DNA from 2 places in the Bradyrhizobium sp. HKCCYLS3070 genome. Region 2 is predicted to be linked to the other one. Evidence: predicted binding sites of a transcription regulator. Region 2 holds the regulator's gene; the other holds the start of a gene.
The links. Region 2 encodes LexA, which represses DNA repair genes until DNA is damaged. Its sites were predicted from a motif close to TGTTCNNNNTGTGTTCNG; they were not measured.
Positions count from the first base shown of each region.

Region 1: a site for LexA is predicted at 3,531-3,548, ahead of ACQR03_RS00770 (putative DNA modification/repair radical SAM protein). Genes of this name have one in related genera too.

Region 1 is NZ_JBNPTI010000001.1:178,053-185,277, forward strand. Features, by position in the region: gene ACQR03_RS00760 (TfuA-like protein) at 1-526, shown strand, start outside; gene ACQR03_RS00765 (UdgX family uracil-DNA binding protein) at 575-2,056, opposite strand; gene ACQR03_RS00770 (putative DNA modification/repair radical SAM protein) at 2,209-3,447, opposite strand; gene ACQR03_RS00775 (ImuA family protein) at 3,631-4,425, shown strand; gene ACQR03_RS00780 (Y-family DNA polymerase) at 4,319-5,908, shown strand; gene ACQR03_RS00785 (error-prone DNA polymerase) at 6,237-7,225, shown strand, end outside.
Region 2 is NZ_JBNPTI010000001.1:1,684,189-1,691,413, forward strand. Features, by position in the region: gene ACQR03_RS07820 (alpha-hydroxy acid oxidase) at 1-910, shown strand, start outside; gene ACQR03_RS07825 (HAD family hydrolase) at 956-1,585, shown strand; gene ACQR03_RS07830 (hypothetical protein) at 1,768-2,412, shown strand; gene ACQR03_RS07835 (hypothetical protein) at 2,439-2,702, opposite strand; gene ACQR03_RS07840 (alpha/beta fold hydrolase) at 2,701-3,402, shown strand; gene ACQR03_RS07845 (molybdopterin molybdotransferase MoeA) at 3,534-4,745, shown strand; gene lexA (transcriptional repressor LexA) at 4,951-5,649, shown strand; gene ACQR03_RS07855 (hypothetical protein) at 5,925-6,365, shown strand; gene ACQR03_RS07860 (ComEC/Rec2 family competence protein) at 6,759-7,225, opposite strand, start outside.

The DNA.
Region 1 (7,225 bases), 1.5 Mb from region 2:
CAAGGCGATCGCGCGATTTCTCGCGGCATCGGAGGCGAAGCGCCGCGGCATCAGGGTCGACGCCCAGGCGCTGAGCGCGGAGATCATCCGGTTTCGGCAGAGCAGGGATTTGATGGACCCGGCCGAGCTCGAGGCATGGATCGCGCGCAACGGCCTGACCCGGTCGGAATTTCTGGAGCTGATGCTGGACGAGGCGCGCATTCGATCGTTCAGGAAGGGGCTCAACGGCTCGGCCCTGAATGCGCTGGCCGACTGGGCGCGGATCGACGGCCATTTCGAGGATCTGCTGGCGCGCGCGCGCGACAAATGCGACGTGCTGAAGCAGACGGAACTCGACGGCGGTGGCAGTCCGGCGGACTATGGCCTCGGCGAGGACGAGCTGATGGCGAGATACCTGCCCGCGATGCAGGCCGGCGCACCCGACCGGGACGAGACGGACGTGGCGGTGTCGCTCGGCTTTCCCGACCGAGCAGCGCTGATCCAGGCCTTGCTGCGTGAGCACGTCTACACGTCGCGCAAATCCTGAGGCCCCGTTGTCGCGTGGGGGCGGCCCGGTCGAGGCCATGCCGGCCCGTCACGCCGCATGTGCGCGCTTGATCGCGGCCGCGGCAATCTTCAGGTCCTCGACGAAGCGCTCATACTCCCGCGCCTTGGCGTCGGCATCCGGCAGCCGCAGCAGGTAGGACGGGTGCACCGTCACCATCGCCTTGGGGCCGTCGGGCAGGTCGGCGACATGACCGCGGTTCTTGGTGACCTGCGTGATCTTGCCGAACACCGCTTGCGCGGCGGTCGCGCCCATCGCCACCACCAGCGCCGGACGCACGGCGGCGAGCTCGCGCTCGTACCATTGCCGGCAGGCCTTGATCTCCGGCGTGTTCGGCTTCTGATGCAGCCGGATCTTGCCGCGCGGCACGAACTTGAAGTGCTTCACCGCATTGGTGACGTAGACCTTGGACCGGTCGATGCCGGCCTCTTCAAGCGCGCGGTCGAGCATCTGGCCGGCCGGGCCGACGAACGGATGGCCGGCGAGGTCCTCCTTGTCGCCGGGCTGCTCGCCGACCAGCATCAGCGGCGCATGCGCGGGGCCTTCGCCGAACACGGTTTGCGTGGCGTCCTTCCACAGCGGGCAGGCGCGGCAGGAAGCGGCTTCTTCGCGCAAGGTCTCAAGATCGGCGGCCTCGACATCACGTGAGGTCTCGGCAGCGGGCGCGTGGGCTTTCGGCTTGCGGCTCATCGCAGTCTCCTCGACGCGTTTCTGCGGCTTGTGGGGTTCAGTGCCGGCTTCGGCGATCATCGATGACGTGCGCCGGCTGGCTGCCGCGATCAGCGGCTGGATCAGCTTGGCCTCGGGCAGGTTCTGCCAATATTTCTTCGGCATCTCCTTTTCCATCGCCTTCACTTTCAGCCGTGCCGGATTGAAAATGCTGGCGTAATAACGCAGCCAGACCTCTTCGAGCCGGTCCTCCGACGGCGCTTCAGCCTTGCTCACACCGGGCGTGAAGCTGACGCGGCTGCCGTCCCAATGCGCACAGAGTTCGGGCGTCAGGATCGACCACGGCATGTCGGGGAAGCGGCGGGCGAAGAACGGCGCGGCGCGCTCGACGATGTGGTGCTCCGGCTCGAACCAGGCGACGTAGCGCGCCTCGCGCTCGCGGCCGACCTCGCGGAAGCGGACGAAGGCATGCATCTTGTGGACGTCGCGGCGCACCGCCCGCGCCAGCGCGTTGGCCTGGGCGACATCAGGATCGGTCGCGATCTCCATGAGATCGTGGTTGGTCCGCAGACGCCACAGCAGCCGGTAGAGCAGGGCGAAGCGGTTGGGATCATTGTGCAGAATCGCGCTCTCGGCGAGCTCCATGAAGCTCGCCGGCACCGAAAACGCGCCCTTTGGCACCTCGGGAAGCTGCGTGTCGGCCTGATCGTCGAACAGGTCGGGCGCCGCGCCCTTGACGCGCCAGCTGACATCGGCCGGCTTGACGTCGTTCATCGCCAGCGCCCGCGCCGCCTGACGCCAGCCGTCGAAATCAGTGTCGCTGTCGAGGGTTACGACGTGCATTTCACCTCTCTCGTCATTGCGAGCGAAGCCGCCGCGTCATTCCGGGATGGTCCGAAGGACCAGACCCGGAATCTCGAGATTCCGGGTTCGCCTCTTCGAGGCGCCCCGGAATGACGGCAGCTATGTCACTGCGCTCGCGATGACGGCTTCCGTTAGAATCCAAATCCCAACTGCTGCGGTTTGGGCCGCAGCCGGGCCGCCAGCCCGGCACCGTCGAGCAGGGACGGCTGTGGCCGGTGGTCGGAGAGAACGATGAACGGCAGGACCTTGTTCCGGACAACGTTGAGCCGGGCGAGATCCGCAAAGCGGATCGTGGTGGTGCGGCGGGTGGCGAGGATGCGCTGCACGGTGCGGGTGCCGAAGCCGGGCACGCGCAACAGCTCCTCGCGGCTCGCTTTGTTGATGTCGAGCGGGAAGCGGTCGCGGTGGCGCAAGGCCCAGGCGAGCTTGGGGTCGATGTCGAGCGGCAGCATGCCTTCGTTCTCCTCGACGATCTCGTCGGCATCGAAGCCGTAGAACCGCATCAGCCAGTCGGCCTGGTACAGTCGGTGCTCGCGCACCAAGGGCGGCGCCTGCAGCGGTAGCGCGCGGCTGGCATCGGGGATCGGGCTGAAGGCGGAGTAATAGACGCGCTTGAGCTTGTAGGCGCCGTACAGATTGGCCGAGGTCGACAGGATGACGCGGTCGTTGGCGTCGTCGGCGCCGACGATCATCTGCGTGCTCTGGCCGGCCGGCGCGAAGCGCGGCGGCTTGGCCCGGCGCACCGTCTTCTTCGCCTCCGCCGTCTCGTCGAGCTTGAGCCGGAGACGGCCCATGGTGCGGCGGATGGCGCGCTGGTCCTTTTCCGGCGCGAGCGTCGTCAGGCTCGCCTCCAGCGGCGTCTCGATGTTGATGCTGAGCCGGTCGGCATAGCGGCCGGCCTCGGCGATCAGCGCCTCGTCAGCCTCCGGGATCGTCTTCAGATGGATGTAGCCGCGGAAGCGATGCTCCTCGCGCAATTTGCGCGCGACGTTCACGACCTGCTCCATCGTGTAGTCGGGGCTGCGGATGATGCCCGACGACAGGAACAGTCCTTCGATGTAGTTGCGGCGATAGAAGTCGATGGTCAGCTTCACCACCTCGTCGACCGTGAAGCGCGCGCGGGCCACGTTGGAGGAGGCGCGGTTGACGCAATACAGGCAATCGAAGTTGCAGGCATTGGTCAGCAGAATCTTGAGCAGCGAGATGCAGCGTCCGTCCGGCGCATAGGAATGGCAGATGCCCATGCCGGGCGAGGTCGAGCCGAGCCCCTTGCCGTCGCGGGAATCCCGCATCCCGGTACCGCTGGAGGCGCAGGACGCATCGTACTTGGCGGCATCGGCCAGGATCTCCAGTTTGCGCATCAGCTCCATGGCTTTGAATCCCTTTGATTCCATTCGTTGAATCACACCCGGGTCAATCCCGATTGACTCTCTCGAAGGCGTTAGCTTTATATTAGAACATATCATGAACAAAGAGGGTCGTCGCGGGTTCACTGCCTGATCACTGAAACAACGGCAGCGCCCGCACGATGGATTGAAGAGGAGCGGCGACGGATGACCGGCGCACGCATGGATACGCTCGCGCGTCTGCGCGGCCGCATTGCCCGTCTCGAGGCGGGAGATGGCGCACATGATTTGCGCCGGGTCGCGCTCGGCCATGACGAGGCCGACGCGACCTTGCAGGGCGGGCTCGCTACCGGCGCGCTGCACGAGGTGTTCGCCGAGACCGCCCGCCAGGCGGTGGCCGCGACCGGCTTCCTGTGCGGGCTCGCCGCGCGCGTCGCCGCGCGCCGGCCGCTGATCTGGATCCGGCAGGATTTCGCCGAGCGCGAGATGGGCGCGCTGTCGATGAGCGGGCTTGCCGAGCTCGGCCTCGATCCGCGCCGCATCGTCATCGTGCGCGCGCCCGATCTCGACCACGCCTTGCGTATCGCCGCCGACGCGCTCGCCTGCGATGCGCTCGGCAGCGTGATGCTGGAGGTGTGGGGCGAGACCTCGAGGCTCGATCTCGTCGCCAGCCGCAAGCTGACCCTGGCGGCGCAGGAATCCGGCGTCACCGCGCTCATGTTGCGCATTGCGGCCGCGCCCGAGCCATCGACCGCGGAGACGCGCTGGATCGTGCGCACCGCGCCGTCACCGCTCGTTGCCCCGTGGATGGCGTGGGGCGCGCCGCGCCTCGATGTCGAGCTCATTCGCAACCGTCACGGCCAGACCGGACGATGGATCATGGAGTGGACACCCGATGCATGCCGTTTCAACGAACCGGCGGCGGATCCTCAGCCTGTGGCTGCCGCGCCTGCCCATCGATCGCATCAAAAGACAGCGGGCGCTCACAGGCGCTCCGCCTGAGAGCAAGCCGCAGGTCGTCGTCATCAAGGACGCCAATGCGCTCTTGATCCATTCGCTGGACGAAGCGGCGGCGTGCCACGGTGTGTCGCTCGACCAGCCCTTGGCGAATGCCCGCGCGGTCTGTCCCGACCTCGTCGCGCACGAAGCCGATTTGGCGGCTGATGCAAAGATGCTGGAGAGCATCGCCGACTGGTGCGACCGCTTCACGCCGCTGGTGGCGCTCGACCCGCCGCATGGGTTGTCGCTCGACATCACCGGCTGCGTGCATCTGTTCGGCGGCGAAGCCAGGCTGATGCAGTCGGTCTGCGACGCGCTGACCGCGCATGGCCTCATTGTGTCGGCGGCGATCGCCTCCAACGCCGTCTGTGCGCGTACGCTGAACCGCCAGGTGCATGGCCGCATCGTGCCCGACGGCGAGGAGGCGGCCGCGGTGGCGCCGCTGCCGGTGGCCGCCCTCGGCGGCAGCGAGGCCATTACGCTCGGCCTGCGCCGAGCCGGCCTCAAGACCATCGGCGACGTCGCCGCGCGCGGCCGCAACGAGATCACCGCGCGGTTCGGCGCCGCCTTCACCCGCGTGCTGGCGCAGGCGCTGGGCGAGGCCGATGCGCCGATCAGCCCGCGCAAGGTCCCGCCGGACTACATCGTCGACAAGCGTTTTGCCGAGCCGGTCGCGACCGACACGGTGATTGCGGCCAGCCTCTCCCGTCTGGCCGCGATGCTGGTGGCGGCGATGGCGCAGCAGGGCAAGGGCGCGCGGCGGCTGGAGGCCTGCTTCTTCCGCACCGATGGAATGGTGCGCGTGATCACGGTCGACACCGGCCAGCCGGTCACCGAGGCCGCAATCATCGACCGGCTGTTCCGCGAGCGGCTCGAGGCGCTGAACGATCCGCTCGATCCCGGCTTCGGCTTCGACATGATCCGGCTCGCTGCTGGCCGCAGCGAGATCGTGGTGCAGCAGCAGCGCGATCTCGATGCCCATGTCCACGACAATGACGAGCTGTCGGCACTGATCGACCGCATCGCCGCGCGCATCGGCGGCAAGCGCGTGGTCGTGCATCTGCCGGTCGATACCCATGTTCCGGAGCGCGTGGCGCTGCCGCTGCCGGCGCAGCAAAATCTCGCCGCCGCCACTGCTGCCGCCTGGCCGGAGCGCGCCGAGGGCGAGCCGCCGCTGCGACCTCTGCGGCTGTTCGCGCACCCCGAGGCGATCCAAGTCATTGCCGGCGTGCCGGACGGCCCGCCCGCGCGCTTCGTCTGGCGCCGTGCCGCGCATGCCGTGGTCCGCGCCGAGGGCCCGGAGCGCATCGCGATGGAATGGTGGCGGCCGGACGGGCAGGGCCTCACGCGCGATTATTTCCGCGTCGAGGACGAGCACGGCCTGCGCTTCTGGCTCTATCGCGACGGGTTGTATGACCGTGAGTTCGAGCAGCCTGAGGGCCTGCCGGTGCAGCCCGCCTGGTACATGCATGGCCTGTTCGCATGAGGGTCGGGATCGCACATCTCTCGCGGCGATCTCGCTGCTCACCCTCCCCTGGAGGGGGAGGGTCGGCTCGCATGCGCGCATGCGAGCCGGGGTGGGGTGACAGACCATCCGCACCTGCGGTGCTCGTCGAAGCCAACTCACGCACGGCTGAGAAGAGCGGGCCCAATGACGACCGGTTGCTGGGCTCACCCCACCCCGCCGCGCGCTCTGCGCGCGTCGACCCTCCCCCTCCAGGGGAGGGTGGGCACTTGTGCAAGGCGACTTGTTGCTCATCACCTGCAGGGAGCGGGCAACGCGGCATCGTCAACGCAGCCTCCGCGATCGTGCCATGACTCCCATCCCCTATGCCGAGATCGGCGTCACCACCAATTTCTCCTTCCTGCATGGTGGTTCGCATCCGCAGGACTATGTGCACCAGGCCGCCGAATATGGCCTCACCGCCATCGGCATCGCCGACCACAACACGCTGGCCGGCATCGTGCGCGCCTATAGCGAGTTGAGTAACGACCGACTGAGTTACAGACCGAAGCTGCTCTACGGCGCGCGGCTGGTGTTCACCTGCGGCACGCCGGACATCCTGGTCTATCCGCGCGACCGCGCGGCCTACGGCCGGCTGTGCCAGCTGCTCACCCGCGGCAAGCGCGGCAGTGACGCGGACAAGGTCGCCAAGGGCGATTGCCGCCTGAGCTTCGAGGACCTGTTTGAGTTCATCGGGGGACAGTTGCTGGTGCTGATGCCGCCGCATCGCTTCGACGAAGCCGCGCTCACCACCATTCTCACGCGGCTGAAAGACAGCCCCGCCGAAGGCGTGTGGCTGGCCGGCAGCCTGCTGTATCGCGGCGACGACCGGCGCCGGCTGGCGCGGCTGTCGCGCCTCGCAGCTTCAAGCAAGGTGCCGCTGATCGCCACCAATGACGTGCTCTATCATCATCCTCGACAGCGGATGCTGCAGGATGTGCTGACCTGCATCCGCGAGAAAGCCTCGATCGAGGCCATCGGCCGAAGGCTCCAGGCCAATGCCGAGCGCCATCTCAAGCCGGGACACGAGATGGCGCGGCTGTTCCGTGACCACCCCGACGCCGTGACCGAGACGCTCCGTTTCACCGACCGCATCGTGTTCTCGCTCGACCAGCTCAAATATCAATATCCCGACGAGCCGGTGCCGCCCGGCAAGACTGCGCAGGGGCATCTGCAGGATTTGACCTGGGCCGGCGCCAAGACCTATTTCGGCGACCATCTCGATGACAAACTGCGCGCTGTCCTCGACAAGGAGCTGGCGCTGATCGCCGAGCTCAACTACGCGCATTACTTCCTCAC
Region 2 (7,225 bases):
CAGGGTCGATGCCTCGGTCGAAACTTTCGGACGCAAGCTGCGCCTGCCGGTGGTCATGGCCCCGGTCGGTGCGCTCGAAATCTTCGATCCGGCAGGGGCGGCCAGCGTGGCCCGTGGGGCGGGCCGATTCGGAGCCGCGCACATGCTGAGCTCGGTGTCGGAACCCGGGCTGGAGAAGACCGCCGAGGCCGCGCCCGACGCGCTGCGAATCTTCCAGCTCTATGTCCGCGGCGACGACGCCTTCGTCGAGGACTATGTGAGCCGGGCGGTCGCCAACAGCTACACCGCGTTCTGCCTGACCGTCGACACCGCCCATTACAGCCGGCGTGAGCGCGACATCGCCAAGCGCTACGTCCGCGAAAGCCGGCTGCGCGCGACCGGCGGCGACCACCAGAAGGCGCTGAGCTGGCACACCGTCAAGCTGATCAAGGACAAGTTCAAGCTGCCGCTGATCATCAAGGGCATCGCGACCGCCGAGGACGCGCAGATTGCGGTCGATCACGGCGTCGACTGGATCTACGTCTCCAACCATGGCGGCCGCCAGCTCGACCATGGCCGCGGAGCCATGCATGTGCTGCCGGAGATCGTCGCCGCCGTGAAGAGCCGGGCAAAGATCATGGTCGACGGCGGCTTCTGCCGCGGCACCGACATCGTCAAGGCGATCGCCTCCGGCGCCGACCTCGTCGGCATCGGCCGGCTGCAATGCTGGGCGCTCGCCGCGGCCGGCGAGGACGGCATCCTGCGCATGCTCGAGCTGCTGGAGGACGAGGTCATCCGCGCGCTCGGCCTGCTCGGCGTCACCTCGTTCGCGGAGCTGAACGCGTCCTATCTGCATCCGGCGGCCGCCACCAACCTGCCGAGCGTGGTCAGCGCGTTTCCGCTGGTCGACATCGAGCCCTACCGGTATTGAGGAGGCGCCGCTTCCGTCCCACGCAAGGCATCGTCGACCCGCCCCATGCCCGCCTCCGCTCTCCGCCCCGGCGTCGCCGACGCGCTGCTGTTCGACCTCGGCCGCGTCGTCATCGACATCGATTTCGTCCAGGTGGTCTCGCGCTGGGCAGCGCATGCCGGCTGTCCGCCGGAGCGCATCGCCGCGCGCTTCGTGCGCGACGAGATCTATCACGGGCACGAGCGCGGCACCGTCTCCGATGCCGCGTTCTTCGCCAACCTGCGCCGGCAGCTCGGCATCGACATCACCGACGCGCAGTTTCTCGAGGGCTGGAACGCGATCTTCGTCGGCCCGATGCCGGGCATCGCCCCGCTGCTCGCACGCGCGACTTCGAGACTGCCGCTCTATGCCTTCTCCAACACCAACCAGCCGCACATCGATCACTTCTCGCCGCGCTATGCCGACCTGCTTGGTCACTTTCGCGAGATCTTCCTGTCGTCGTCGATCGGCCTGCGAAAGCCGGATGCCGAGGCGTATGATCACGTGGTGCGGGCGATCGGCGCGCCGGCCGAGCGGATCGTTTTCTTCGACGATCTCGCTGAAAACATCGACGGCGCGCGAACGAGCGGGCTGCAGGCGGTGCTGGTGCGCTCGACGGCCGACATCGCCGCGGCGCTGGAGGCGCTCGGGATCTGATCGCGTCGCGCAAGGGTGCGTCATGGCCAGCGGCGTGACGTTCTGAAAGGCTGCGCTCGCAATGACGGTGCCCACTCGTGCAAAATTGTTCTCGCGACACGATGTGCCCGAGCTTTGCTGCTCTCATTTCACCCTCCTCCAATCGGAGGGCGCAGGGAATGCCGGGCTGCAGGCCGCAACCCATGGCCCGCCTGCAGAAAAAAAGCAGGCGGCAGTCACCACAGGTCCAGCCGACATCCGGCATTCCCTGCGCGATGGTCTTCACGCTTATACGCGATCTCCCCGGTGCCCGGCTTGTTGGCCACCGTCGCCGACGGGATCATCAGCACCCTTCGGCTTGGCATCAGCTTCGGGATGCCAGGACCACGCGACTTCACGTCCGCGCCATGCCGTTCGTCCGCGCGCCATCAGGGCACGCTGCGACACGTCGCGGCCACCGCATCCCGCGCTCCACGTCCGTGACGATCGCGAAGCGCCCCTCCTGTCGAGCACGGGACCAAATCAGCATAGCAGCTTTTTCCGAAAAAGCGAATCCTAAATGCGACCGCCGGCAACGGCGCCATCCGGCCCGTCTCCCGCCACATCCGCTGGCCGCAGACGAGCCGGCGCCTAAGCGCATCGGCATCGGCGGCGAGATCGTCAAGATCGCGCCGTGCTCGATGACCATCGTCGGCACGCTCGCCGATTGGTCGCAATGGACCGGCGTGACCTTCGACAGCTCGGGCGAGATCGAGGTCCCCGGTGCTCTCGTGCCCGTGCTCGCGTCGGTCGAGCACGACCGTGCCGCCTATGTCGAGCCGAATGTCTGGATTCGGCATCCGCTCTGACGCGGTGCAGGTCGTCCGCGCGACGATCAACGCGCCGGCACGACGCGCTCGTTGAGAAATCCGATCACCACGTCGAACGCCTGCCGTCGATTCCGCTCCATCAGGATCATGTGCGTGCCCTGCCCGATCTCGACCAGGCGCTTGTATGGCGCGCTCACGAGGCGAACGAACAGGTCGTGCGCCATCCCGAAGCGGACATCCACATCCCATTCCGTCGCGAGCACGAGAACCGGGCAGTCGATCGTGCTGGGATCGTAGATCGGCTGGTCCACGGTCCAATGCTCGTCCATGTGGCGCGTGCAGATCGAGGGCGTCGCGGCAACGCATATGACGATCGCCTATGACCGGCGCGGATTTGGTGAGACGGTCGCCTATGAGGAAGCTCATTCTCCGGTCGAGGACCTGCTCGCCGTCGTCGACGCGCTCGCGCCGGCGCGGCCGGCGACGCTGATTGCCTGCTCGCAAGGAGGCCGCATCGCGCTCGACTTCGCGCTTCGCCATCCGTCACGTATGGCATCGCTGGTGCTGATCGCACCTTCGATCAGCGGCGCGCCGGAGCCGATCTATCCACCGGAGATCAAGGCGCTAACGGCGTCGTTGGCCGCTGCCGAGGCCGCACAGGATTGGGATCGGGTCAGCGCTATCAAGGCGCATCTGTGGGTCGACGGTCCCTTGCAGCGCGAGGGACGCATCTCCGGCGAGCCGCGCGAGACGTTCCTGAAGAAGAACGCCGCCGCACTCCGCGCGCCGCCAACCGGCGCGACTCTCGATGTGGCACCAGCCTTCCCACGCCTCGCGGAGATCGTCGCGCCATCGCTCGTCATCCGGGGGGACTTGGACTTTCCTCACATCCAGCAGCGAAGCAGGCTGCTCGCCGCAACAATGCCGAACGGGTCAGGACATGAGCTGGCCGGAACGGCGCACCTGCCGAGCCTGGAACGTCCGCAGGAGGTCATGCGGTTGATTGCGGACTTTCTCGCGCGATCGTGAGGCAGCGGCCCGGAAACGGCCCACAGCAGACGGTCAGAACGCAGGGAGCGGCCTAGGCCCTTGGCCGCGCCGTGCGCGTTCGGTTAGAAGGCGATTCATTCGATCTGCCGTCTCCGTCCGAAGGAACTCTCATGGCCCTGATGCCGGTGTCTGATGCGTTGTCCGCCGTGCTCGCCGGCGCCGAACCGCTGGCCGAGGAGCAGGTCGGGCTGGACGAAGCGTTTCACCGCATCCTGGCGCGGGACCTCGCGGCGCTGCGGACGCAGCCGCCCGAGGCAATGTCGGCGATGGACGGCTATGCCGTGCGCGCCGTGGACGCCGCCCAGGCCAAGGCGCGGCTGAAGGTCATCGGCGAGGTCGCGGCGGGGCGGCCGTTCGATCGCGTGGTTGGACCCGGCGAGGCGGCGCGGATCTTCACCGGTGGCGTTGTCCCGGAGGGCGCGGACGCGGTGGTGATCCAGGAGGACACGATCGCCGAAGATGGCCACGTCGTGATCACCGAGGCCGCGATCAAGGGCCGGCATATCCGGCCGGCGGGCGTCGACTTTCACCAGGGCATGGTGCTGCTGAAGTCCGGGCGCCGGCTCAGCGACCGCGACCTGTCGCTGGCGGCCAGCATGAATCATCCGGCGCTGCCGGTGCGGCGCCGGCCGAAGGTGGCGCTGCTCGCCACCGGCGACGAGCTGGTGATGCCGGGCTCGACGCCCGGCCCGGGCCAGATCGTCTATTCCAACGGCTACGCCTTGCGGGCGCTGGTGCGCAACGAGGGCGGGACCCCGATCGATCTCGGCATCGCCGCGGATACGATGGAGGCGACGATCGCCGGCATCCGCCGGGCCCGCGAGGCCAAGGCCGACATCTTGATCACGACCGGCGGCGCCTCGGTCGGCGATCACGACCTGGTCAAGCAGGCGCTCGAAGCCGAGGGCGTCGAGATGGCGTTCTGGAAGATCGCGATGCGGCCGGGCAAGCCGATGATGCACGGACGGCTCGGCGACATCAGGGTGATCGGACTGCCCGGCAATCCGGTGTCGTCCTATGTCTGCGCCATCCTGTTCCTGGTGCCGCTGATTCGGCGGCTGCTCGGCCGCGACGAGGCCGTGATGCCGCGCGAGACCGCCCTGCTCGGCCGCGAGCTCGGGCCGAACGATTCGCGCGAGGACTATCTGCGGGCGCGGCTCGAAGAGCGCGCCGACGGCACGCTGGTCGCCACCCCGGTGAGCCAGCAGGATTCGTCGCTGCTCGGCAATCTCGCGCTCTCGCAGGCGGTGGTGATCCGGCCGGCGTTTGCGCCGAAGGCGCCTGCGGGCAGCCCGTGCGAGATCCTGCGCCTGCCGAACTGAGCCGCTTCCCCGGTAAAGCCCGGTCTGTTCATCATATTTTTAGGATTGCGGAACACACATCGAACATATAGTGTCCGTTCATGATTTGTTTTTAGTATGTTGCGGGCGACGCGATGACGGTCCGACTCCAGGGCGCTCTCAGCCGGTTTGTGCGCGAGGCGCAGCTCCTGGACTCGGACGACAACAAACCGGGGACCAGGTCGAGATGCTGACGCGCAAACAGTACGAACTTCTGCGGTTCATCAACGAGCGGCTCAAGGAAGCCGGCGTGCCGCCGTCCTTCGACGAGATGAAGGATGCGCTCGATCTGCGCTCGAAGTCCGGCATTCATCGCCTGATCACGGCGCTCGAGGAGCGCGGCTTCATCCGCCGGCTGCCCAACCGCGCCCGCGCGATCGAGGTGATCAAGCTGCCCGAGCTGTCACAGGCCGCCAACAACCGCCGCGGCTTCACCCCATCGGTGATCGAGGGCAATCTCGGCAAGGTGCGCACCAGCACTCCCGCGCTGGACGATGGCGAGCGCCCCGTCGCAGTGCCGGTGATGGGCCGCATCGCCGCCGGTACCCCGATCGAGGCGCTGCAGACCCGCAGCCACACCATCAGCGTGCCTGCCGACATGCTCGGTAACGGCGATCACTACGCGCTCGAGGTACGCGGCGACTCCATGGTCGATGCCGGCATCCTCGACGGCGACATGGCGCTGATCCAGCGCAACGAGACCGCCGACACCGGCGACATCGTGGTGGCGCTGATCGACGATGAGGAAGCGACGTTGAAGCGCTTCCGCCGCCGCGGCGCATCGATCGCGCTGGAGCCAGCCAACACCGCCTACGAGGTACGCATCCTGCCGCCGAACCGGGTGAAGATCCAAGGCAAGCTGGTCGGGCTGTACCGCAAGTACTGATCGCGAATGGGATCGGTCGATCGGCGGCGGGCGCACGCGCTTTCGCCGCCGAGCTGGAGGCTGCCCAGCAAAATACGTCACGCGCGAATGCACCTCATGATGTGCAGCGCGGCATGCTCAAACGCTTGTGATCGGCCGCGGGCACACGCGATGCAGATCAGCGCAGAATTGCCGCGAAGCGCGCGCTAACATCACCATCGATGTCCACTCTGATAGAGGCCTGCGCCTGTCCGGGGGGAGCGTGGGTCGGCTATCTCTCAACGAGGAGCGATCCGATGTGTGACTACAGCCTCCATGCGGTTGCGTCCCGTCCCGCCAAGGTCGGCGAGACGTTGATCTCGATGACCTTCCGTGGCACCGCCACCCGCGGCTTCGCGCTGGAGAGCGAGCCGACCGTCGCAGTCTGCATGCTGCCCGGCACCGAGTTGGCCTTCGCCGAGGACGTCCGCTACGACAGCCGCTGGCTCTGGACCCGGACGATCCGCGAGCGCGTCGCAAAGTTCAACAGCATCGAGACTCACATTCCCGATCGCCATCACGACGCGATCGAATTCGCCGATGGCCGCCACGTGCTGGTGACCCAGCTCTGCGAGGGCCAGCGCGTCACCGTGCTGCAATTGCCGGTCAGCAAGCAGCCGGCGGAGCGACGCCCGGACATCGCCGAGGACGTGCCGCCTTCGCAGGCCACACCGATTCGCCGCATCAGCATCACCTGAGGGGTCTCCGCATCGGCATTTCTCTCGGTCGTGAGCGAGCTTTCGACCGTGGGAGATTTGGGTTCTGCAAGCGCAAAGTCCTCTCGGGCGAACCTCACGCCCCGGCATCGCATCGGATAGGAACGACATCCCTCGGCCGGCATGATGTGCCGGGGGAGCCTGCCGCCGTGGTCAACAAGATCGATTGGAACAAGGCCGCCGGGATCACCGAGCCCGGCTGCAATATGCTTGTGTTCGGATGGCTGACAGCCACGGCTGACGACATCGCCATCTGGCAACGCTATCCGCGCGCTGCGTTCACGCTGGCCGAAAGCCCCTCGCTGTTCGATGGACTTGGCAACATGGACCTGGCGACACCGAGTATCATCTCGGCACGTTCGAGCTGCCCGGCACTCAGTCTTCTTCGCCCTGCTCCGTCTCCGGCGGCGTCGCGTCCTGAGGCCGCACGGCCGGCGCGCGCGGCGTCAGCGTCGTGTCGAACTCGCCGGCCTCGGCGGGCGCCGGCCACCATGGGCGGTCAGTGCCGCCGGCGCGCGCCGGCGTGACGGCGAAGCTCCTGCCCCGCTGCACCAGCATCAAGGCGCCCTGCTGCCGCAACCGCTCGCGATCGATGACGGCCGCCGCGCAGGATGACGGCGCGGCGCGCGCGGTGACGATGAGCGCGGCACGGGCGCAATCATCGGCGAGCGCCTCGGCGCGCAGGGTCAGGGCGGCGAATCGGCCGTCGGCCATTGCGACCACGCAGCCCGCCTCGTCGCAGGAGACGCCATCGGTGAGCGATGAATCCGCCGGCAGCCGGGCATCGGCGTCGGCCGCGAGCCACTCCTTGGTGGCGAACACATCCTTGCCGATGCGCATCG